One region of the Brevibacillus sp. FIR094 genome, then DNA from elsewhere that is predicted to be linked to it. Evidence: riboswitches for the same ligand, from Rfam matches in the RefSeq annotation. Region 1 holds a riboswitch; each other region holds the start of a gene.
What was found. A riboswitch is a leader RNA that binds a small molecule or an ion and turns the genes downstream of it on or off. The one in region 1 is predicted to bind lysine.

Region 1 (7,483 bases):
TTCCAGGAAGTACCAAGGCTTACCGTCTCTATACGTCCATACACGGCCACCTTCACCACGAGCAGACTCGGACATCAGACGCAGCTTGTCGTCGCCAGGGATTGCAGTTGGGTGAATTTGGATCATCTCACCATTGGAGTAGATAACCCCTTGTTGATACGCAGCAGAAGCTGCTGTACCTGTATTGATAATCGAGTTCGTCGATTTACCGAAGATGATACCAGGTCCGCCTGTTGCCAAAATAACGGCATCCGCACGGAAGGATTGAATTTCACCGGAACGCATGTTTTGCGCAGTAATCCCGCGACAGGTTCCTGCATCGTCCAAAACGGCTCCGAGGAAATCCCAATATTCGTACTTGGTTACCAGACCTTCAGCTTCATAACGGCGCACTTGCTCATCCAAAGCGTACAAAAGCTGTTGTCCAGTTGTCGCACCCGCAAAAGCGGTACGGTGATGCTTGGTTCCCCCGAAACGGCGGAAGTCCAACAGACCTTCTGGTGTACGGTTAAACATAACACCCATACGGTCCAACATGTAAATGATGCCAGGTGCTGCATCTGTCATTGCTTTTACAGGCGGTTGGTTAGCCAAGAAGTCTCCGCCATATACTGTATCATCGAAGTGCTCCCATGTGGAGTCGCCTTCCCCTTTGGTATTTACCGCACCGTTAATACCGCCCTGCGCACAGACAGAGTGGGAACGTTTTACCGGAACCAGGGAGAACAGCTGAACAGGAACGCCTTTTTCTGCTGCTTTGATGGTAGCCATCAAGCCGGCCAAACCTCCACCGACAATGATCAGTTTACCTTTTGCCATTGTTTATGTCCCCCTATCCCTACAGAATGAAAGCCGACATCGCACGTAAGCCGATGAAGGTTACAATTACGAATACGCCCAAAGTCAGGAATGTTGCAATGCGTTGGGAACGCGGCCCAACTGTAATTCCCCAGTGAACCAGGAAAGACCACAGTCCGTTGGAGAAGTGGAAAGTCGTGCTAATAATCCCGATTGTGTAGAATACGATCATTGCAGGACTGCTCAAAATGTTTGCCATCATGTCATAATCCACGTGTGCACCCAGTGCTTTTTGGATACGAGTTTCCCAAACGTGCCAAACAATAAAAATGAGGGTAATGACTCCTGTAACACGTTGCCACAAGAACATTTGATTTCGGAAGTAACCGAAGTTCCCTACGTTTTGCTTCGCTTGGAACGCAATGTAGAGACCGTAAACAGCATGAAACAGGATCGGGAGGTAGATCAAGGCAAATTCAAGTACTAACAGAAATGGAAGGCTTTCAATGAAGCCTACAGCCTGGTTGAAAGCTTCAGGTCCACGAGTCGCTTGATAGTTGGCTGTCAAGTGGAACACGAGGAAGAGCCCGATCGGAAACAAACCAAGAAGTGAGTGTAGCTTGTGACTGAGAAAGCTATGGCCTTTCGCCATACAATGGTCCCCCTTTCAATGTATGTAACTCTCAATTCTGTGAAAAACGTCAAGCGTCACCGCAAGCGGTCCAAAACGGTTTTCGACCGTTTTGATAGACCTTTCCCCAATATCCTAACCCATTGCCTCACCCATTAGACATAACAAAACCGCCACGATCATTTTATGAAGAGCGTCTTGACGCTGTTCACAAAAAGACTGCGTTCGCTAGATCACATGAATTTGTCGGAATGTGTCAAAATTCGAGAAAAAGTTGGGCAAAACTTTGACCAAATCCAATTGTACTCTTGTCGACACATAGCGTCAAGACAATCAATGTACTAAATACATTGATAGAATAACTTTGTTTAGTCCAGCTATTTTTTCTATTAAGATGTCATGAATGCGAGTCCCTCCTCATAATCTAGTACAGACAGGAGGGAAGCACATATGAAAGAGAAGGATCAGCTTGCAGCACTGTTGCCGCCAGAGACCATTCCCTATGCGGAAAGAATGAATATGCCCTATCTTGGCTATCATCTTCTACGCGAAACGCTGACTAGCACCCTGCTAGGTGATAGTGAAAACCATATTCTCTATTGGATCGGAAAAAATATGGGACGCAAAATCCCCATTCAATCTGCAACAGGCCCGATTATGCCTTTTATTCGGCTCGGTTTAGGCCAACTCGATGTCGTGGAGGAGTCCGGGCAAACTATCGTCTATTCGCTCACTCATTCCATTTTTAGCTATCAGTCTATTGAGAGACTAGGATGTAGTCTTTCTTTTGAGGCTGGAATCATCGCTGGTATGATTGAGCAGTGGAAAGACAAAGAAGTGTTCAGCAAAATCGAAATGGAAAGCTCCTCAGACATACGTATATCTGTACAAGTGGCTTCATGAAGAAAATGCCCCCTCTACCTACTAACAAAGGGAGAGGGAGCATCCATGTTTTATACTCCGTGCACGACCGCGGTTTCCTCGACATCTAAACCATATGCCGAATGAAGACTGCGAACAGCCAGCTCCGTCAAGGCTGCTGGAATGACACAAGAAACCTTGATATCAGACGTAGATACCATTTTAATAGAAATTTCTTTTTCTGCCAGGACGCGGAACATTTCGGCAGCTACCCCTGGATTGTTGATCATGCCTGAGCCAACAATTGATACTTTGGTCAAGCCTTCCTCAAAATCGACTTTTTCAAAGCCAAGCTCGTTTTTGTTTCTGTCCAGCGTATCCAGTGCTTTTTTCAGATCATCCGCTGCAACTGTAAAAGAAATGTTCGTAACAGACGCATCATAGGAGCTTTGGATAATGATATCGACGTTCACCTGATTGTCCGCCAGCGTATTGAACAAACGGGAGAGCGTCCCGACCTTGGCAGGCATGCCGACAACCGTGATTTTGGCTACATCTTCATCGTGTGCAACTCCACTTACTACTCTTCCTGTTTCCATGTTGGCAACCTCCTCAACGTACGTACCATCTTCGGCAGTAAAGCTGGAGCGGACGACCAGCCTTACCTTGTATTTTTTCGCAGCCTCTACTGACCTTGGATGAAGAACCCCTGCACCGAGGTTCGCCAGCTCCAGCATCTCATCATACGAGATCGTATCCAGCTTGCTCGCAGCTGGAACCACTCGCGGATCAGCTGTATACACCCCGGACACGTCTGTAAAGATTTCGCATTTCTCAGCGTTCAAGCTCGCTGCGAGTGTAACCGCAGATGTATCCGATCCACCGCGGCCGAGCGTCGTAATTTCACCTTCGTCACTGATCCCTTGGAATCCTGCCACGATTACCACACGACCTCGGCCGAGCTCGGATTGAATCCGCTCTGGATCAATCTGCTTGATCCGTGCTCTTCCGTGAATCGCCTCCGTGGTGATTCCAGCCTGCCCGCCCGTAAGAGAAATAGCGTCGTAGCCTTTTGTATGCAAGGCCATCGACAAAAGCGCGATCGATACCTGCTCCCCCGTGGTCAGCAGCATATCCATTTCACGCTCGGATGGGTATGCGCTAATCTGCTTGGCCATATCTACTAACACGTCAGTAGATTTGCCCATTGCAGAAACAACGACTACCACATCATGCCCTTCCTCTTTGTAGCTGATAATTCGATCCGCAACTCGTAAAATTCGCTCAATGGTACCTACAGAGGTGCCTCCATATTTCTGCACGATCAACCCCATGCGGCTTCTCTCCCTTTTTCTCATATCCAATGTTTGGTATTTATCTCGTATTGTATGGTTTTTACTATTCTCTCTATAAAGAAAAGTCTTGCATTTTTATTTTACAAAAAAGGCACCGACAAGGAATAAGACCTGCCGCTGCCTACTGTTTCGACATACCGGTTCCTCCCTCCCAATACACGCGGACAACGAAGCTTGACAGTCATCACCATCAAAACTCACATTGACACACCGTGAGATAGCTCTCCATCTGACAATTGGTCATTGTTCAGATGACAGTCCTGCATTTATTCAACGCAGACCCAGCATGGAGAAAAGCGGGTTTCCCTCCACACTTCGGCGAATTCCCCTTTCCCGTCCCCTTCACAGATTCCCGATCTCAGGGTGGTACTCTTGGTTTTCGCGCCTCTACCTCACTCCATAATGGAAGTGAGGCTAACTATTCTGTTTGAATCGGATTATATCATGAGTCTAAAAATGGATCAATTCCTTTTTAGAGGTTGTTCAAAAAGCTACATTTGTTATGTGTCCAGCTTGCGCAGATGCCCGATGATTTCTTTTGCCAGCTTGTCGCCGATCCCTAATTGGCGGAAGTCTTCGACGGTCGCCTCGCGCATTTTTTTCAACGAGCCAAAATGAGAGAACAACAGCTTGCGGCGCTTCTCACCAATACCCGGGATCTCATCCAACTGAGAGGAGAGCATCGTTTTCGTCCGGGATTGTCTGTGGAATGTAATAACAAAACGGTGGACTTCATCTTGGATGCGCTGCAACAAATAAAACTCATAGCTATCACGTCTAAGATTCACAGGCTCTGGCGGATCTCCGTACATGAGCTGAGCGGTGCGGTGCTTCTCGTCCTTCGCGAGTCCACAGACGGGAATATAGAGGCCTAGCTCGTTTTCCAACACATCCATAGCCGCACTGATTTGGCCTTTTCCACCATCGATCACTATCAGGTCGGGCATCGGCTGGTTTTCTTTCAGCAGGCGAGAGTAGCGACGGCGAACTACTTCGCGCATGGAGCCGTAATCATCTGGCCCTTCGACGGTTTTGATCTTGAATTTGCGGTATTCCTTTTTGTCAGGGCGACCGTCTGTAAACACAATCATCGCAGACACAGGCTCTGTTCCCTGAATGTTGGAGTTGTCAAACGCTTCAATTCGATGAGGAACCGGAATCCCTAAAATGTGACCCAGATTGTGTACCGCTTGGACTGTACGCGCATCGTCCTTGGACATCAGCGCGAATTTCTCCTCCAAAGCAATACGGGCGTTCTCGGAAGCCATCTTCACGAGCTCATGCTTTTTGCCTCTTTTCGGTGCATGGACTTTGATGCCCAGCCACTCACTCAAAAGCTCCGGTTCACTCTCTTGCGGGAGCAAAATTTCTTTTGGCAGAGCATTTTGCTTATCGTAGTAGAACTGGCTCACATAAGACATAAAGTCCTCGGTTTCGCTTCCATAGTATGGAAAGGAAGTCGTCTGACGCTCGATCATCTTCCCTTTTCGCATATAGAACACCTGAATGCACATCCAGCCTTTTTCCACAGCAAACCCGATAATGTCGCGATCTACCGTATCGGTGAACGTGATCTTCTGCTTCTCCATCACCGCTTCGATGCTCTTGATCTGATCGCGATATTCCTTGGCGCGTTCGAACTCCATGTTTTCTGAGGCTTGCAGCATTTTTTCCGTGAGAGTTTGCTTCATTTCCTCATGGCCACCATCGAGGAACCGGCTGATTTCGTCCACCAAACGCTGATTTTCCTCTGCCAATACCTCGTACACACAGGGCGCTAAACATTGTCCCAAATGGTAGTACAGACAAACCTGCTTGGGCATATTGCGGCATTTGCGTAACGGGTAGAGGCGATCCAGCAGCTTCTTCACCTCGGAGGCATCTCCGGCATTCGGATAGGGACCGAAATACTTGGCTTTATCTTTTAATACCTTACGGGTAATCTCCAGACGTGGCTGCGCCTCATTCGTAATTTTGATGTACGGATACGTCTTGTCGTCGCGGAGCATGACATTGTAACGCGGGTCGTGCTCCTTGATCAGGTTGCACTCAAGGATGAGCGCCTCAATCGCGGAGGATACCACAATGTACTCAAAGTCCACGATCTCACTGACCAACAGCTGCGTCTTCCCGTTATGACTGCCTGTAAAATAAGAGCGAACGCGGTTTTTCAGCACCTTGGCTTTTCCTACGTAAATGATTTCCCCGCTCGCATTTTTCATCAGGTAGCAGCCTGGCTTATCTGGCAGGACGGCCAGTTTATCTTTTAAGGAGCTGTTCATGGCTGCTCCCTCCTCTTTACTCTATATCTGTCTTGCATCTATTTGTTCTTGTGGATTGGCTTTTCCAATACATACAGTTCATCTTCTAAGGAACTCATCCGTTCCACCAGTAGCTTGCGGCTGTCTTGCACCCCTTGATTGTAATAGAAGGGGCCGAGCTCTTTCGAAAAAAAGGCAATCAACTCTTCCGTCTCCAAATTGCCGAGTGTCTCCGACCGTTCTTCTTTAAAATAGCGTTGTACTTGATGAACAAGATATTCCATTTGCTCTCTCGTCAATTTGGCTGGCATCGTATCCGGCTTCCTTCCCTTTTTCGCATCATAAGAGAATATACGTTCTATCCTTCATAGTACCATGGAATGATGACGAAAAAAACTGCCGCCTCATTCCATAGCGACAGTTTTTTATAGGCAGACCTAGTGCTTCCGGCCGCCCAAATATGCTTCTTTTACACGTTCGTCGTTTAACAACGCTTCTCCTGTGCCATCCAATACGATTTGCCCTGCCTCCAATACATACCCGTAATCAGCGATTTTGAGGGCCTGTTTGACATTTTGCTCCACGATGAGGACCGTTGTACCTTCCGCATTGATTTCTTTGATCACCTTGAAAATGTCCGCCACCACGATGGGAGCCAGGCCCATCGACGGCTCGTCCAAAAGCAGCAGCTTGGGTCGAGACATCAAAGCGCGAGCAATCGCTAGCATTTGCTGCTGACCGCCAGACATCGTCCCTCCCAATTGGGAAAGCCGTTCCCTAAGGATGGGGAACCAGGACATCATCTTCTCCATGTCGTCCTTGATGCCTTGTGCATCGTTGCGCTGGAATGCGCCCATCTCCAGGTTTTCCAGCACGGTCATCTTCCCGAGGATCGCACGCCCTTCTGGAACCAACGCCAATCCGGCTTTAACAATCTGATGGGGTTTCGAACCGTCTATGCGTTGACCACAAAACGTAATCGTCCCTGCTTCAGGCTTCAGTTGACCTGCGATCGTACGCATGGTTGTCGTTTTGCCCGCTCCGTTCGCCCCGATTAGCGAGACGATTTTGCCCTCAGGCACTTCCAGCGTTATCCCACGAATCGCCTTGATTTGACCATAGGAGGTCGTCAAGTTTTGTATGTTCAGCATCTTATTCGTCCTCCTTGCCGAGGTAAGCTTCAATCACATCCGAATTGTTTTGTACCTCTGCCGGGGTGCCGTCAGCAATTTTGACCCCAAAGTTGATACATACGACCTTTTCACACAGGTTCATGACCAAGCCCATATCGTGTTCGACCAACAGGACAGTCGTCCCGTCATCGCGAATTTTTTTGACCAGCTCCATGAGCGCTTTCGTCTCGGTCTCGATCATTCCAGCAGCAGGCTCGTCCAAAAGCAAGAGCTTTGGTTCAGTAGCCAGTGCCCGCGCAATCTCCAGACGCCGTTGTTGACCGTAAGCCAATGTATCCGAGCGCACATCAGCAATGTCAGACAAGCCTACGAATTCGAGGAGCTCCTCTGCTCTTTTGGTAACAGCCTTTTCTTCCGCACGTTGTCCGGGTGTTTTCAAAAGGG
Region 2 (7,483 bases), on a different contig from region 1:
GCCTGCTGCATGGTGATCTTCATCATGAAAATATTTTACGTGCAGAAAGAGAGCCGTGGTTGGCAATTGATCCAAAGGGGCTGATCGGGGAGACGGAATACGAGGTAATTCCGTTTTTGCTGAACCATTTGCCAGAGGATGGGGTAGAAGAAGTAGTTAAACAGCGGGTCGATGGGCTGACGAAGGTGCTGTCTTTGCAAAAAGAGAGAGTGTTGGCGTGGGCGTATTGCCACAGTGTGCTATCGGCTTGGTGGTTCATAGAGGATTTTGGTGTAGACGGTGGTCGTCTGGTGATGTCGGGAGTTTTTGAGAGGCTAATAAATGAGTAAAGGCTTCACCCTATGGGATGAAGCCTTCTTTATTTTAAATGAATAGATGAGATCCTTCGTTATGCGAAATATTAATAACCAGTCGACTGGTTCAAGGTGGTAGCAGCGAGATTATATTGATAAACCGATTCGATTGCTTTTGTTTCGGAGTCAAACAGGTTTGCTTCGTCTTCCATCAGTTCTTTCATCGATGCTTTTCCTAATCTATATTGATCGATTGTTGCCTGATAGCGTTCCAATGCGGTTTCTTTCTTTGTCGTACTTTCCTCTAATGCCTTTTTCGCTGCGAGTACCTTCGTATAGTTGTCACTTACTTCTTGACCGACTTTCTTTTGTGTTTTTTGTTTTTGCAGTTCCGCTTTTTTGTGCTCATTTTTTGCGATTGTACCTTTATGTGTGCTGAGTGCGGAATACTCTGCTGTGTAATCAATTCTTACTTGAGCAAAGTCTATTTCTGCTTGTGCTTTGATCATTTCAGGACGTTTTTCAAAAGCTTTTGCTTGCAATTGCTCCAAGTAAAGCAGCTCGTGCTGAGTCAGATCAGTGGTGATCATTTTCCATTGTCTGTCCGCTTTTTCATTCAATAAATCGTTGAGCTTGACCAATGCTTGTTTGTAGCTGGTTTCAAGAGCAGCAAGATTTTTGTGAGCTTCTGTTTCTTGGGAGTCCAACCAGTACTGTCTTTGCAAGCTTTTCTTTTGCGCTTTGATTTTGGCATCTAATGATTGGGCTTCGAAGAATGCTTTTTGCACTTGCAATTGAATGGTGTTTTTTTGCGTATTTAGGGCGACTTCATCGACAACGACTTCTTTGACCGCTTTGGCTGCGTCTTCGAATTTCTTTTTTGCATCAGCCAGAGTCATAATGTCGGCTTTTTTAATTTCTTCTTTTTCTCTCAGTGTGATGGATGTTTCGTATTTCGTAATATCTAAGTCAAGCCGAAGCACCTCCAGATCAACGCTGTTCTTTATTGCCTGTTCGACTGCGAAATCTAGCGACAAAGGAGAAATATCCGTCTGTTCAGCAGTGGCCACGAGTGGTGCGGCCAGAGCCATATGGGCGCCACCTGTGAGGAGAGAAGTGACTAATGTTGTGCTGTAAATGTGTTTGAAGAGCCTGGATTTCATGGGGCAACCTCCTGATCATATATACAAGAATATGATAACGATTCTCATTATCAAATCCATGAAAAGTATATATTTCCAACAGAATTTCGTCAATAACAAAATGTTAATCTATCATGTTCTTTGTCAAAAATCCAAAACAAATCCCCTTCAGGAAAAAGGCAAAGGAGTATCTGCCTGTTCCCCAAAGGGGATTTGTTTTTCGTAATGGGAAAAGAACTATTCTTTGTCCCTGTTTTCTTTGTTTTCCGCAGCAGCCTTGGCAGTTTGGTCCAATGTCCCTTCCTTTGGTGTAAGGGAATAACCATGCATATTGCTTCCGTTATAACCCATGTCCGGTTTTTCCTTTGAAGTACGATCAGTCATTTGCTTCCTCCTTATTTTGTCCAGTCGGTTTAGAGTCTTGCTGCACATACGGATTGTCTACGTCATTTGGTTCCTTGTCTAGATTGGTACGGATTGCGATTATTGGGCTAGTAGGAGGTTGAGCGATCAGTCTGTCATCCAGTTGTTTGAAATCAGGCAGGTCGTTTTCACGATTGTCATACATGTTCGTCTCCTCCTTTACGGGTTAGTATGTCCATCAGCTGCACCAAAAAAAGAGCCCCAGTCCCAAGGAAGTTCGGGAGGAGGCTGTGACCATTATCTTTGTGTAGTTAACTTGTTTTCTTGGTCAAGATCTTCATAAAAGAGGCAAGATTCGTTTGAAGCAATGGTGTGAAGGTAGAAAAGGAAGCATTTTCAGCGAGCGTATTCATTTCACGAACAAATTCAGTAGCGTCCTTTGTATTTACATTCTCAAAGCGGTTAGCGATTTTTGTATTTTTTAGATCGGAGAGAAGCGTAGCTTGTTCGTTCCGATATTGTGAGATCCAGTCTGGACGATGTTGGAGCTTTTTGACGAATTGAATCAGCATGCTCACTTTCTCTGTTTGATTGGTTGTAGCCGCATGCATCTTTTTGTAGGCTTCCGGCTCATACCGCTCCATCAGCTTGGACGGATTAACATAGTCGTTCGGCGCCCCATGTGGTTTTTGCGGAAGCTCTACGTAGCTGACACTGCCGGTTGCATGATCAACCTTTCGAGTTTTGGCAACGCCAGCGAGCAAATGGAGAGTATCCAAAAATTCAGCAGTATTTTCATCAGCCATGAATTGGTCTGCCAAATATTTGCCTTGGGTTAAACCGCCTTCTACCAAAGCAGCTCGTTCTTCATCGGTGTAGGAGGATTGGGAGTTGAAAAAATTTTTCTCCAGGATGTGGTCAAAGGCTTTGCGAGCCTCGGGTGGTTTATCTGCGAAAATTTTATCCAAACGCTCATTAATTTCTGTGTTAAAGAAAAATTGGACGCTGTGATGTTCGATGGCATCAGCAGGTAGCTCGCGTGCCTTGTGGGAACGCAGGTCTACTGTATCGTGCTCCGGCATTCCTAGACGAGTTCCTGTCACCATTTTCGGTGCAGTTTGGTTAGTTGTAAGCTGGGGTGTTAGATAGCGGGTGTTCGATTGGATGTGCATGTTCTACTCTCCTCACATGGATTCATGTTCAGTCGTGATGGCAGGAGATCTGGTTACCTTATATCAGATGACTGGTATGAGTTGTGAGAACGGAAGGAAACGGATCTCAATTGCTTCTTGTCTATACTATCGGATATTTTTGGACAATTTTTCATAGGCTGGCAAATATGAAAAAGGACTCCCGTTCAGATAACGGAAGTCCGTATTTTTTCTTCGATTATTTCGTGTGTTCATCCATGCTGAAGTCTACTTGCTCTAGAGGGACGAGCTCGGTCTTTTGGGTGATTTTATAAGCGAGCCAAATGATTAAGAAGAGTGGCAGGCCAATGTAAGAGACCAGGACGCCATTCCAGTCGATCGTTCCACCCATGAATGCGGAGTAGTTTTGCCCCAAAATAACGATACAGCAAATGATGAAGGCAAAAATCGGTCCAAACGGGAACCACTTTGCTCGATAAGGCAATTCGCTTAAGTCACGACCCTGAGCGATAAACGCTTTACGGAAACGGTAGTGGCTAATGGCAATTCCCAGCCAAGCGATGAAACCAGACATACCGGACGCATTCAAAAGCCAGACATACACTTCGCCTTCCCCAAACAGAGAGGACAGAAAAGCAAGGGCGCCGATGAGCGCAGTCAAGATCAACGCATTGATTGGTACGCCATTACTTGTTACTTTTGCGAACCATTTTGGTGCTTTTCCTTCTTTCGCCAAGTTCCATAGCATACGTGTAGAGGCGTACATGCCAGAGTTACCAGCAGACAATACAGACGTGAGAATAACGGCATTCATGACGGATGCTGCAAAAGCAAATCCGGCATTTTCAAAAACAATCGTAAACGGACTAATCGCAATATCTGTAATGTCGCCACTGATCAGATTTGGATTATCGTATGGAACCAACAACCCGATGATCAAAATAGCGAGGATATAAAAGATCAGGATACGCCAAAAAATTTGACGGATGGCCTTCGGAATGTTACGGGCAGGGTCTTCACTCTCCCCAGCTGCGACACCAACCAGCTCTGTCCCTTGGAAAGAGAATCCGGCAATCATAAAGACACCGAGCAGGGCCATGAAGCCGCCATTGAATGGCGCGTCGCCTTTGGTGAAGTTTTGGAGGCCGACTGCTTGGCCGCCCATAATGCCAAAAATCATCAACACACCAACAACAATAAAGATGATAACCGTTACTACTTTAATCAAGGCGAACCAATATTCAGATTCTCCATAGGCTTTCACAGACAGGAGATTCAAGGCAAACAGCAATCCGAGGAACAAAGCGCTCCACACTATCGCTGGGGTATCCGGGAACCAATATTTCATAATGAGTGCGGAAGCTGACAGCTCGACGGCAATGGTAATGGCCCAGTTGTACCAATAGTTCCAGCCGAGAGCAAAGCCGAGAGATGGATCGACGAACCGTGTGGCATACGTCGAAAACGAACCAGAAACAGGCATGAAGGCCGCCATTTCCCCCAAGCTGGTCATTAAAAAGTAAACCATGATACTAATGGCGAGATAGGCGACTAAAGCTCCACCAGGTCCGGCGGAATGAATCGAGCCTCCGCTCGCGAGAAACAATCCCGTCCCAATCGAGCCGCCGATGGCGATCATCGTCAGATGTCGGGCTTTTAGACCACGTTGCAATTGATTTTGTGACATAAGCTGCTTGCACGACCTTTCTTGATTTTTGAGAAGGAAGGTCGGAAACGAAAAAACCGCCATAGCCAAAAAATGGCATAGGGCGGTATCATCCAATCCCCACCAAGCCTTCACTGAAGATAGCTCACCACGCTTGCTTGGCATGCAAACGTGACAGTTCTGTCCCTTTCGAGTACAGCCCCAACCCAATCGCACAGAGACGCGATATGAGCTTCGGCGGATTTTCCTTACCTGGAGTCATTGATTTTCTCTGAATCTCGTACAGGATGATATAAAAGCCGCGACCTCTATCCTCACCGTGAAAGATGAGGATAACATGTATGAAATTTTGTGATTCATCAACTATAAAGGATTGTTAATGATTAATCAATGTGAAATTTTGTTATTCAAATGAGCGTCTGGCAGGCCAAGAGCCTTGCAGCTTGCGAATTTGGACGATTTGTCCCGTATGAAACGCATCATGCAGGACCAGACTCATCACGGCTTGGTAAATCGGCGTATAAGTAGCCGTCTGGTTTAAATCCTCATCCGTCAGCACGGAAAGCCTTTCATGAATGTGGCGATGAACGCTTTCCGTGCGCAAGAGGGTAGCTTGCCAAGCGTCTTCGTCATTTGGACCGCCGGACGTGATGAAGGTATCATCGTTCGTCTCAGCAGAGCCAGGAAATTCAGTGCCCAATAGACGATGCAACAGTCGTTCTTTGTAATAAAGAAGGTGACTGACGTTTTCCCAGATCGTGTTGGCTGCTTCTCCCACAGGGCGCCAGCTGGCCTGGGCTGCTGATACTCCGGAAAGCGCTTCTTTTAAAGGTGGATACCAGTCTTCCTTGTCATAGGTACATTCCCAACCGTGCAAAAGTAAATCCTTCCGATTCATACGCTTCCTCCTCGTCTGTGAAACAGATTGATGAAACGCTATAATAGCAGTAAGAAATGAGTATGTAACCAATGAATTACATTACGGTGGTTACAAAAATAGATTACCATATTCTGCATGATCATACAAGAGAGAAAAATGAAGGGTTTTGTCAGGAGAGATGAGTACATGGACTGGCTTTGTATCGATTTTTTAAATAGTGATTGGCGGGATTGGCGTGGTTCTGGTCGTGCGGAAAATCGCTTGGAGAACCAGAAATGGCTGTCATCCTTTTTGCAAACATACAAGCTAACCGCTCCGCTGCCGATGAATGAGGACTGTGCCGCTTCACTTTTACAGCTGCGTGAACGTTTGAGACGTATGCTGGAAGCCGTTGTCCGTGGAGACCGCTTCCAAGAAGAGGACCTCGTGGAATTGAACAGAGCTTTAGCTCTCGCCCCTTTCCATATGCAGGTGTTGTATGTCGATGAGGAGGGCGGCTACAGGCAAAACCAATCCAGCTCAACAGAGGGCTGGCCCCTCGTCATGGCACAAATTGCGGCTTCTTTCGCGGAGCTGCTTGCCCCGCAACATCTGGAGCGAATCAAAATATGTGACAACGAGGATTGCCGCTGGGTGTTTTATGATGAAAGCCGCAACCGGGTGCGCCGTTGGTGTGATGACAAAATGTGCGGAAACCTGATGAAGGTGCGCCGTTTTCGTGAGCGGCAGAAGGAAAAAGGCTAATGAAGCCATTACTAACAACCGTCGGGCTATTGTCTCTGACGGTTTTTTCTATGTTTGAGACATAATAAGTAGCATATACATGGGAACGGAAACGAGGTGGATGGGATGAGTCAAGCACGCAAAAAATGGTTTCAGGCTATCGTATTGGTGACACTTGGAGCGATTTGTCTGGCTATATGGTATTTGCAGCCCTATCAGCCCGACCAAGCAGCGTTAACGGCCATGCAAGGCGGTGAAGGGATTACGGTCATGGATACGAATGACTGGATTATTTTCCAAGGCGGGGAGTCACGTGAACCGGGACTCATCTTATATCCAGGAGCACTGGTCAAACCGGAGAGCTATGCACCGATTGCACGTGCCTTGGCAGGATACGGCTACCATGTTTTTCTCGCACGAATGCCGCTGAATTTGGCTGTAAGTGATATGACGCGAGCCACACAAGTATTAAAGGCGTACCCGAATAAAACGTTTGTTATCGGAGGACATTCGCTCGGTGGTACTATGGCAGCTCAATTCGCAGCAAACCACCCGGACCGAATCAGCGGAGTATTTTTGCTGGGAGCGTATCCAAACAGTCAAGGGAACTTGAAGAAGGTGAATTTGCCTGTGCTGTCTTTGCTCGGGTCTCGCGATGGTGTGATCCAAATAGAAAAGTATGAGGAGAGCAAGCAATATTTGCCGGAGCGTACCGTGTACATGTCCATAGCAGGGGGAAACCACTCTCAGTTCGGAAGCTATGGATCGCAGGAGGGCGACCAGCCCGCTGCCATTACCCCGCAGGAGCAGTGGCAGCAAACGGTGGCAGCAATCAAGGATTGGCTGCTTAATGAGGTTACGATGATGAACGTGGAATAAAACCAGATACAACACCTGTAATACGAATGTTTTCCGAGGGGAGTAGCATGGGGGTGTCTTGCTCGCGTGTGGTTGTAAACAGACATTCCAATGGATTGACGTCTGCTGCGATGCGCACAAGGAACTGCCCCTCCTGTCGGATCAATACAGGTCTGTCTTTTACAGGTTCCATCGAAAAGTCTGAGATCAAGAGGGCGTCTCCGGGAAAAATACCGAGACCACGAAGGCCGTCATCTCGCATGATGAGAGCAAAGCGGGCCACGTGATAGCTGGCTACCTGCAAAGAGGGTAACAGCGACAGCTCCTCGTCTTGGTCCAAGGCGAGATCAAAAAAATGAGTCGTGTATGCATCTCCGGCAATAAAGACTCGTTTCATCAGGTATCGC
Region 3 (7,483 bases), on a different contig from region 1:
GGTCCGATCAACACGAGTTGCATGCGCAAATCTTTGGCTACAGGCGCGTCATCAACCTCTACGAACACGTTAAACGTACGAGGCACATTTTTGTCGCTGTATCCTTTGACAGGGTTGCTGAAAACAACATTTTTATTGCGGGTCTGCTGAATCCCTTCGACCACAATAATATTTACGTTTGGCTTAATTACTTGCAATTTGCCAGATTGCTGATCGTAATCGGCGAAACCACCGAGCTTGTTCACGATTGATTCTATCGATTCTGCCTTGGATGCTGGCATTTCACTCGCTACGGTTTCCGCACCGAAAAATACGCGCATCGCACCCTCTCCCAGCGCAGTAGTGCTCCCCACCCCTGCTGCTACAGTCAACGCCAACAAGGCCGATAACCATGCTTTTTTCATGTCAATAATCCTCCTGTATGTGTGCGCGGCAGCGCTTGTTTTTCCGGAATTTCTTCTCTCTAGTTTATACGTTTGGAAAAGGAAATAGTTGTGCTGCCCTGATAAGTTTTTTCAACAATATCCACATTATCCACAAGCACAAAAACCTTAGGAAGAAAGACTTATGCACAGAGATGTTCGTAACTACTTCTTACTCTTGACGAGAATACGGCTGCGAATGACACAGAAAAAAGAGCGGCTATCCAGCCACTCTTTTTTGCTCCTGATACTGTTACTCCTGTTGCGAAAGCCATGTAAAATACTGGGAGACCATTCGAATGGCAACCTCGATCGCGTCTTCGTTCGGCTCAATTTTGGAATGGTGCAAGCCGTACGGCGTTTGCACACCCAGCCAGAACAAAAAGCCGGGAATTTCTTTCAAAAAGTAACCGAAGTCTTCTCCGGTCATGGCTTCCTTGCAGGTGATAAGAGTTACCTCTTCACATTGTTCCTGTACCCATTGCATGAAGTCTGTCGTTAACTGCTCCTCGTTGTAAACCTGGCAGTAGCCAACCCCGTAGTCAATCGCTGCCTGGCAATCAAAGCCTATTTCCACTCCCTTTACGAGAGATTCAATGCGGCTCTTGACGAGTGCCATCGATTCCATCGAAAAGGTTCGAATCGTCCCTTCTAGCCTGGACTTCTCTGCGATGATGTTCTGCTTCGTCCCGCTCTCCAGCTTGCCAATCGTTACGACAGCTGAATCCAATGGATCTATATTGCGCGAAATAATCGATTGAAGCTGTGTCACAAGATGGCTTCCTGCAACCACCATGTCATTCGCCTTGTGCGGGAAGGCTGCATGCCCCCCTTTGCCAACCAAATCGATGTACAGCTCAGAAGTGTTGGCAAACAAAATTCCTGGCTTCGTCGCAATATGACCAACTGGATATTCTGGCGCGATATGCAAAGCAAAAATGCAGTCCGGTCGCCACCCTGCAAACTCTTCACTTTCCATCATCGGCTCCGCACCGCCAGGACCTTCTTCTGCCGGCTGGAAGAGGAACAACAAATCATCTGCTACCGGATGCTCGGTAAAATGCGTCAGGAGGCCAAGAGCGATCGTCATATGCATGTCATGCCCGCATGCATGCATGTAACCTTCATGAAGCGAGCGAAACGGATAGGATGTTTCCTCTACGATCGGCAGGCCATCCATATCCGTCCGCCAGGCAATTATTCGTTTTGGCTTTGTTCCTGCCAGCTTGACCAAAATGCCTGTCCGCCACGTTTTGATCTCGATTCGCTCCTGGGGCAGCTTTTTCAAATAATCGAGCAAGTATTGTTGCGTCTTCACTTCAGCGAAGCCTGGCTCCGGTATTTGGTGCAGGTCTCGGCGAATTTGTGTAAACAAGGAAGTCGTCATATCCTACGCCTCCTTTTTCATACCTGTACTTGCTGTTAATTGCTCCTCAAACACTGCAAGGAAACGGTCCACATCGGCTTTGGTCAACGTCAGTGGCGGAAGCAGACGAACAATCGTTTTCTGCGTCACGTCAACGAGAATTCCTTCGTCAAGCAATGCTTGCTGCAAGTGGCTAACCTCTTCCGGGGTGGAAGAGAGCGGAATTCCAACCATCAAGCCTTTTCCACGTAGGGATTGCAGCTGATCCGGAAGACGCGTTCGCAACGCTTCCAACCCCGACCACAGGTACGCTATGACTTCTTCTACGTGCGCGATGAAGGCTGGATCAAGCAATTCGTCCAACACGACATTCCCCAAAGCAGCGGAAAGTGGTGATGGTGCGAACGTCGTTCCGTGATCCCCTGGCTTGAACTGGTTCATCAGCTTTGGACCAGCAATGACACCTCCGAGTGGAAGCCCTCCCCCTATCCCTTTAGCGAAAAGGACAAGGTCTGGCGTTACGCCTGCATGCTCATAAGCAAACAGCTTTCCTGTTCTGCCCATTCCTGTCTGGATCTCGTCCATGATGAATAGCATGCCTTCTTGTTCACAGATCGCAGCTACCTCTCGCAAGAACGCTTCCGTTAACGGCACGACACCGCCAGAACCCAAGACTGGCTCCATGAGGACCGCAGCAGGCCTTGCTTCTTGGCAAATCGCTCGCAATCCTTCCGTGTCCTCCACATCCAGTTCATAAACAGGAAAAGCTGGCTGAGGAAAGTCTTGATAGACGTGAGCCTGCCTCGTCAGACGCACTGCTCCGAGTGTTCGCCCGTGAAAGCTGTTGCGTAAGACAACGATACCTTCACGACCTGCTCCCTCGTTCTTCGTCCATTTATGAATCAGCTTGATCGCAGACTCTGTAGCCTCTGCACCAGAGTTGGTGAAAAACACTTTCCCACTAATGCTATTCGCAACCAAACGCTCAGCCAAACGAATAGCCGGCTTGTTTAAAAATACATTGGAAATATGCAAGAAGCGCTCTCCCTGCTCACGTAGAGCCTGTACAATGCGCGGATGCGAATGCCCCAGAACGTTTACCGCGAGTCCGGTAAACAAGTCGAGATAGCTCTTCCCGTTCGTATCGTACAAGTAATTTCCTTCGCCTTTTTCTATGGCAATCGGAAGTCTTTTGTAAGTGGAGACGATATATTGTTCATCGAGCGAACGCCAGTCCATGTGCACTCTCTCCCTTACAGCTGACGTAGCTCCTGCTTGATCTCTGTCTTGGAACGAGTTTTTTCATCGATTTGCTTGATCACGCGTGCAGGCGTTCCCGCAACTACTACGTACGGAGGTACATCTTCAATCACGACAGCACCCGCTGCAACGACAGCACCTTTTCCTACGCGTACACCTTCCAGAATGACAGCATTTGCTCCGATGACAACATCGTCCTCGACAACAACTGGCTGTGCAGATGGCGGCTCGATAACGCCTGCGATAACCGATCCCGCTCCGATATGGCAGTTTTTCCCGATAGTTCCACGTCCACCTACCACAACATTCATGTCGATCATCGTACCTTCACCGATAACGGCACCGATGTTAATAGAAGCCCCCATCATGATGATCGCATTGTTACCGATTGTCACTTGGTCACGAATAATTGCACCTGGCTCGATACGCGCTTGAATCCCTTTTGTATCCAGCAATGGAATGGCGGAGTTGCGGCGGTCGCTTTCTACCACATAATCTTCAATTTTGTCTGCGTTAGCAGCGAGCACTGGCTCAATCTCTTTCCACTCACCAAAAACAACACCAGTTGGACCAGTAATGAAGGCTTTGGAGCTCGCACCGAAGTCGATTCCCTCCAGGTTTCCTTTCATATATACCTTCACTGGTGTTTTCTTTTCGCTTTTTTGAATAAACGCGATAATTTCGTTGGCATCCATCATGTTCATAGTTACATCCTCCTCAAAATAACAGCATGGTAAATCAAAAAAAGCAATGAGTGCATTCGCTATCTCATTGCTCTTGATACTACAGAAGCAAATCATAAATAGCGCTCCACAAGAAGACATAAGGTCCCTTGTGACAGGATGTTCATTTTTCATGAGACACCCCAGCCTGTGCTACGTAGGGGCATAGCATAAGCTTCGGCGCTTTAGCCTTTCTTCCTTCTCCTGCTCCCTGGCAGATTGCGAAAAGGCTTACTCTTCTTTGGCGCACCTCTATTTAAAGTACATTATAATAATTTTATTTAACTCTACCAAAATCAATGAAACGTGGCAATAAGAAAAAAGTTATTGACAACGATTCTCATTTTCATTATTTTTATTGTTGAGAATGATACTCATTATCTAATTGGAGGTTTTACGTTTTATGAGCATTTTGATGGTATACGCGAGCATGACAGGGAATACACAGGAAATTGCTGAAGCAATTGCAGAAGGTATTCGTTCAACTGGTGCTGAGCTGGAGATAAAAGAAGTGATGGATGCGAACGCAAAAGAACTCGAAGCTTACGACGGAATCTTGCTTGGTGCCTACACATGGGGCGATGGCGAACTGCCAGACGAATGCCTGGATTTCTATGAGGAAATGGACGATATTGACCTCAGCGGGAAAAAGGTTGTTGCTTTCGGTTCTTGCGACTCCGCTTACGAGCACGTCGGTGCAGCTGTTGATATTTTGCTGAAAAAGGCGAGCGAGCGTGGTGCGGAAACTCCTCTGGAATGTTTGAAAATCGAGCTTTCTCCTACTGCAAAAGAAGTAGAAACTTGCAAAGCATTTGGGGTGTCGTTTGCTGAATTGCTCGGCTAATTGATGTTTCTCAAATACTCTGGCACATGCTATACTATCAATCCAACTTTTTAAGGAGGATTGATATCATGTCACTACATACAGACGAGATTCTCTTACGACCTCTCCAACAACAAGACGCAGCCGAGCTCCTAGAGCTTCGGCTGCGTAATCATGACTTTCTCCAACCATTTGAACCAATCCGCCCCGCTTCATTTCTGACCCTCACAGGACAGCAAGAACAGATTTCACAAGCGCAGATTGATTTTGAACGTGGTACTGCCTATGCTTTCGGCGCATTCTCCCGAGAATCCGGAAAGATGATTGGACGTGTAGCATTGTCAAATGTCGCACGTGGCGCATGGCAAAATGCGACGATTGGCTACTTTATGGATCAGGCGTGCAATGGCAAAGGCTATACGACATCAGCAGTAAATCTCGCCCTCCGCTTTGCTTTAATGGATGCTGGGCTGCACAGAGTACAAGCTGCTGTTATGCCTCGCAATCAAGCTTCCATTCGCGTCTTGGAAAAAAATCGTTTTCGCCAGGAAGGCCTTTCGTTGCGCTATTTGCAAATTAACGGTGTATGGGAGGACCATCTCCTCTACGCTCTTACTGCTGAGGAGTGGTCTTTGTAATCTCTCCGCACTTTTCGCTCTCACGCAGCCGCTCCAGGATACGCCGTTTGCGGTATAGCATCATCCCCGCTTCGGCGACATCCTGTACGGTTGAACGGTTTAAATACGCCCCGAATAAAATACCTGCAATCGGCACCATTTGAAACAATTTTTTCCACCCAAAGTTTTCTGTGTACGTAACCACGACTTCACGCCATCCCTGCAATTGCGCCATTACCTCTCTCTGCGCATTTGGATCATCAAAGCGGGAGAGCTCAGCGAGTATCGCTTTTTTCCCTACGATGTCGGATGAAGCAAACTGCAAGCATTTGACGACAAACAGCCGCTCTCTCTTCTCTTCAGGTCGATAGCCATAGGCAAGAGCCATTTCTTGTAATACTTTGAGGGATGTCCCCATCAATAACGGGATATCGATCGCGAGGGTAAAAATCCCTCCGAAGCCAGTCGTCGCACCTTGTACCGTGGCAAAATTCGCACGTGAATCCTTCAGCTCCATTGCGACATCATTCATGATCGTAAGCGGTACAGCAGCAATTTCTTCTTTGCCAATCACAGACGTACCCTGTCCCTCTAACCGTTTGCCAAACCGTTTGTAAATCGGTTCATCCTGCACCAAATAGGTTCCACCTGTCTCGAGAAAGGCTGCCATTTCATCTACGGCTTTTCCCAGCTTCTCTTGAACGAATGCAGGCGTAATCCGATCCAACAGAACAAAAGGAAGTCTGCCAAGCTTTTCCCAGAACCACAAGTCGTTCTGGTCCTTCTCCCAAGCCTCCACTTCACGTAATGCCGTAACTAATGTCTCCCTAGACTCGCTCAAACCCCACAACCTCCCTGGCTGCTCACTCAGATTCTCCTCGCTTCCACTGACATTGGTTGCGCAAGATGGACTTAATGTAGTCCTGCAACGCTTCTGACGTGGCATGACAGACGAATTCTTTTTTATTTCTTACGATTCCCAGCTTCAAATGTTTCACTTGCTCTCCTTCGATCTGAAAGCCGAACTTCTCCAGGATCACCTTCTGCTCGTTTGTCACAGGACTTCCTCCCTTGTAGTCGAAAACCCCCATGCCAAAATGCAAGGGGGTCTACCTTCCTACTTCACTTCAATTGTAATCGTCAATGTTTCATTGCGCTCATTTACACCGGTTTTCTTATTATACTTTCTTTTGGAGTTGATAACCGTGCAGGTCTTATTGGTGAGCGTATTCGTTACCTTGATCTTGTATTCTCCGGGCTTATTCGTATCGATATACCTTTTTATATTCAGTGATTCAAGTCCCTCGCCATCGTCGTCATCACCTTTGCTAGGCTTGATGCTAGCGATCTGTTCCTCCCCGAAAAAGACCTCGATCCGATTTTCTGAGGAAATGGTACCGTTACTATGCTTCCGACTGGCACCAATACCGATTTCGCCATGTTTCCATTCAAATTTCGGCATATAGTATGCCTTCTTTTCGCTCTTATCCCTGATCTTTTTGGATCCGACAAGCTCAGCATGAGTAGCGATCAGCCTTAGGTCTTCCCATTCTTCGAGATCCTCGCCTACGTTCACGGTGATCTTTTGTCCGTCCCGGTATTCCTTGCCACTCTCACTTCGAAGAAGAAGTGGCGAACTTGGCGGAGATATACCTGTATCACCCGGCTCACATGCTGGATACGTCTTGATTGGAGGCAAATCTTCTATTACTTGAACGTAGCCGCACCATACTTGCGCCGGGTCTCTTTTGCTATAGTAGTTGACTTTGTAGCGACCTGGCTTATAGCCGGACAACAGCAATGCCGTGTGATCCCAATTCAATTTGCTATCGTCGACAATGACGTTATCAATCGCCCACACACCCGGCCCCTCATCATCATCCGCTTCACTTCCATATTCAATGTGCTCGGCAGCAGTTGCCAGCCAGATCATATGAACAGGATTCTGATACAGCTTGACTGTATTATCAGAGGAATACAGGTTCATCTTTTCTACCGTCGGTGTTGATTGTTCGTTCTGCTTCATCAACACATCCATTGTGACATTTCCACTAGCAGGGCCGCAGGCATTTGGTGCACCTGGAACTTGTATTTGAACCGTTGTCGCCGAAGTATCGCCCCACAACGACGATTTATCTTTTTGCACCGAAACAGGCTCAAAGGTAACAGCAATTGTGATTCCAGCCAGTCTCTCAGGAATGTCCACCTCAAAATGTTGCGCGTCTGTCAAGGTTTGTCCTGTTCCGTTCACCGACCATCTTCCTGGGATTGGC

Region 2: it holds a riboswitch for lysine, as region 1 does, so the genes downstream of both, ACQ5DJ_RS11630 (amino acid permease) here and ACQ5DJ_RS26495 (aspartate kinase) in region 1, are expected to answer to the same signal.
Region 3: it holds a riboswitch for lysine, as region 1 does, so the genes downstream of both, dapD (2,3,4,5-tetrahydropyridine-2,6-dicarboxylate N-acetyltransferase) here and ACQ5DJ_RS26495 (aspartate kinase) in region 1, are expected to answer to the same signal.

The regions. Positions count from the first base shown of each region.
Region 1 is NZ_JBEAES010000044.1:15,565-23,047, reverse strand. It holds gene sdhA (succinate dehydrogenase flavoprotein subunit) at 1-819, opposite strand, end outside; gene ACQ5DJ_RS26505 (succinate dehydrogenase cytochrome b558 subunit) at 839-1,450, opposite strand; gene ACQ5DJ_RS26500 (YslB family protein) at 1,880-2,332, shown strand; gene ACQ5DJ_RS26495 (aspartate kinase) at 2,383-3,624, opposite strand; lysine riboswitch at 3,856-4,043, opposite strand; gene uvrC (excinuclease ABC subunit UvrC) at 4,146-5,927, opposite strand; gene ACQ5DJ_RS26485 (DUF2164 domain-containing protein) at 5,966-6,217, opposite strand; gene ACQ5DJ_RS26480 (ABC transporter ATP-binding protein) at 6,344-7,057, opposite strand; gene ACQ5DJ_RS26475 (ABC transporter ATP-binding protein) at 7,059-7,483, opposite strand, start outside.
Region 2 is NZ_JBEAES010000011.1:43,747-51,229, forward strand. It holds gene ACQ5DJ_RS11605 (aminoglycoside phosphotransferase family protein) at 1-329, shown strand, start outside; gene ACQ5DJ_RS11610 (TolC family protein) at 401-1,456, opposite strand; gene ACQ5DJ_RS11615 (hypothetical protein) at 1,673-1,819, opposite strand; gene ACQ5DJ_RS11620 (hypothetical protein) at 1,812-2,003, opposite strand; gene ACQ5DJ_RS11625 (hypothetical protein) at 2,110-2,970, opposite strand; gene ACQ5DJ_RS11630 (amino acid permease) at 3,188-4,636, opposite strand; lysine riboswitch at 4,749-4,934, opposite strand; gene ACQ5DJ_RS11635 (DinB family protein) at 5,019-5,513, opposite strand; gene ACQ5DJ_RS11640 (CGNR zinc finger domain-containing protein) at 5,682-6,239, shown strand; gene ACQ5DJ_RS11645 (alpha/beta fold hydrolase) at 6,345-7,097, shown strand; gene ACQ5DJ_RS11650 (hypothetical protein) at 7,075-7,473, opposite strand.
Region 3 is NZ_JBEAES010000021.1:11,176-18,658, reverse strand. It holds gene ACQ5DJ_RS18935 (hypothetical protein) at 1-404, opposite strand, end outside; gene ACQ5DJ_RS18930 (N-acetyldiaminopimelate deacetylase) at 676-1,809, opposite strand; gene ACQ5DJ_RS18925 (aspartate aminotransferase family protein) at 1,813-3,027, opposite strand; gene dapD (2,3,4,5-tetrahydropyridine-2,6-dicarboxylate N-acetyltransferase) at 3,042-3,752, opposite strand; lysine riboswitch at 3,844-4,033, opposite strand; gene ACQ5DJ_RS18915 (flavodoxin) at 4,174-4,614, shown strand; gene ACQ5DJ_RS18910 (GNAT family N-acetyltransferase) at 4,683-5,231, shown strand; gene ACQ5DJ_RS18905 (EcsC family protein) at 5,206-6,060, opposite strand; gene ACQ5DJ_RS18900 (hypothetical protein) at 6,074-6,268, opposite strand; gene ACQ5DJ_RS18895 (hypothetical protein) at 6,328-7,483, opposite strand, start outside.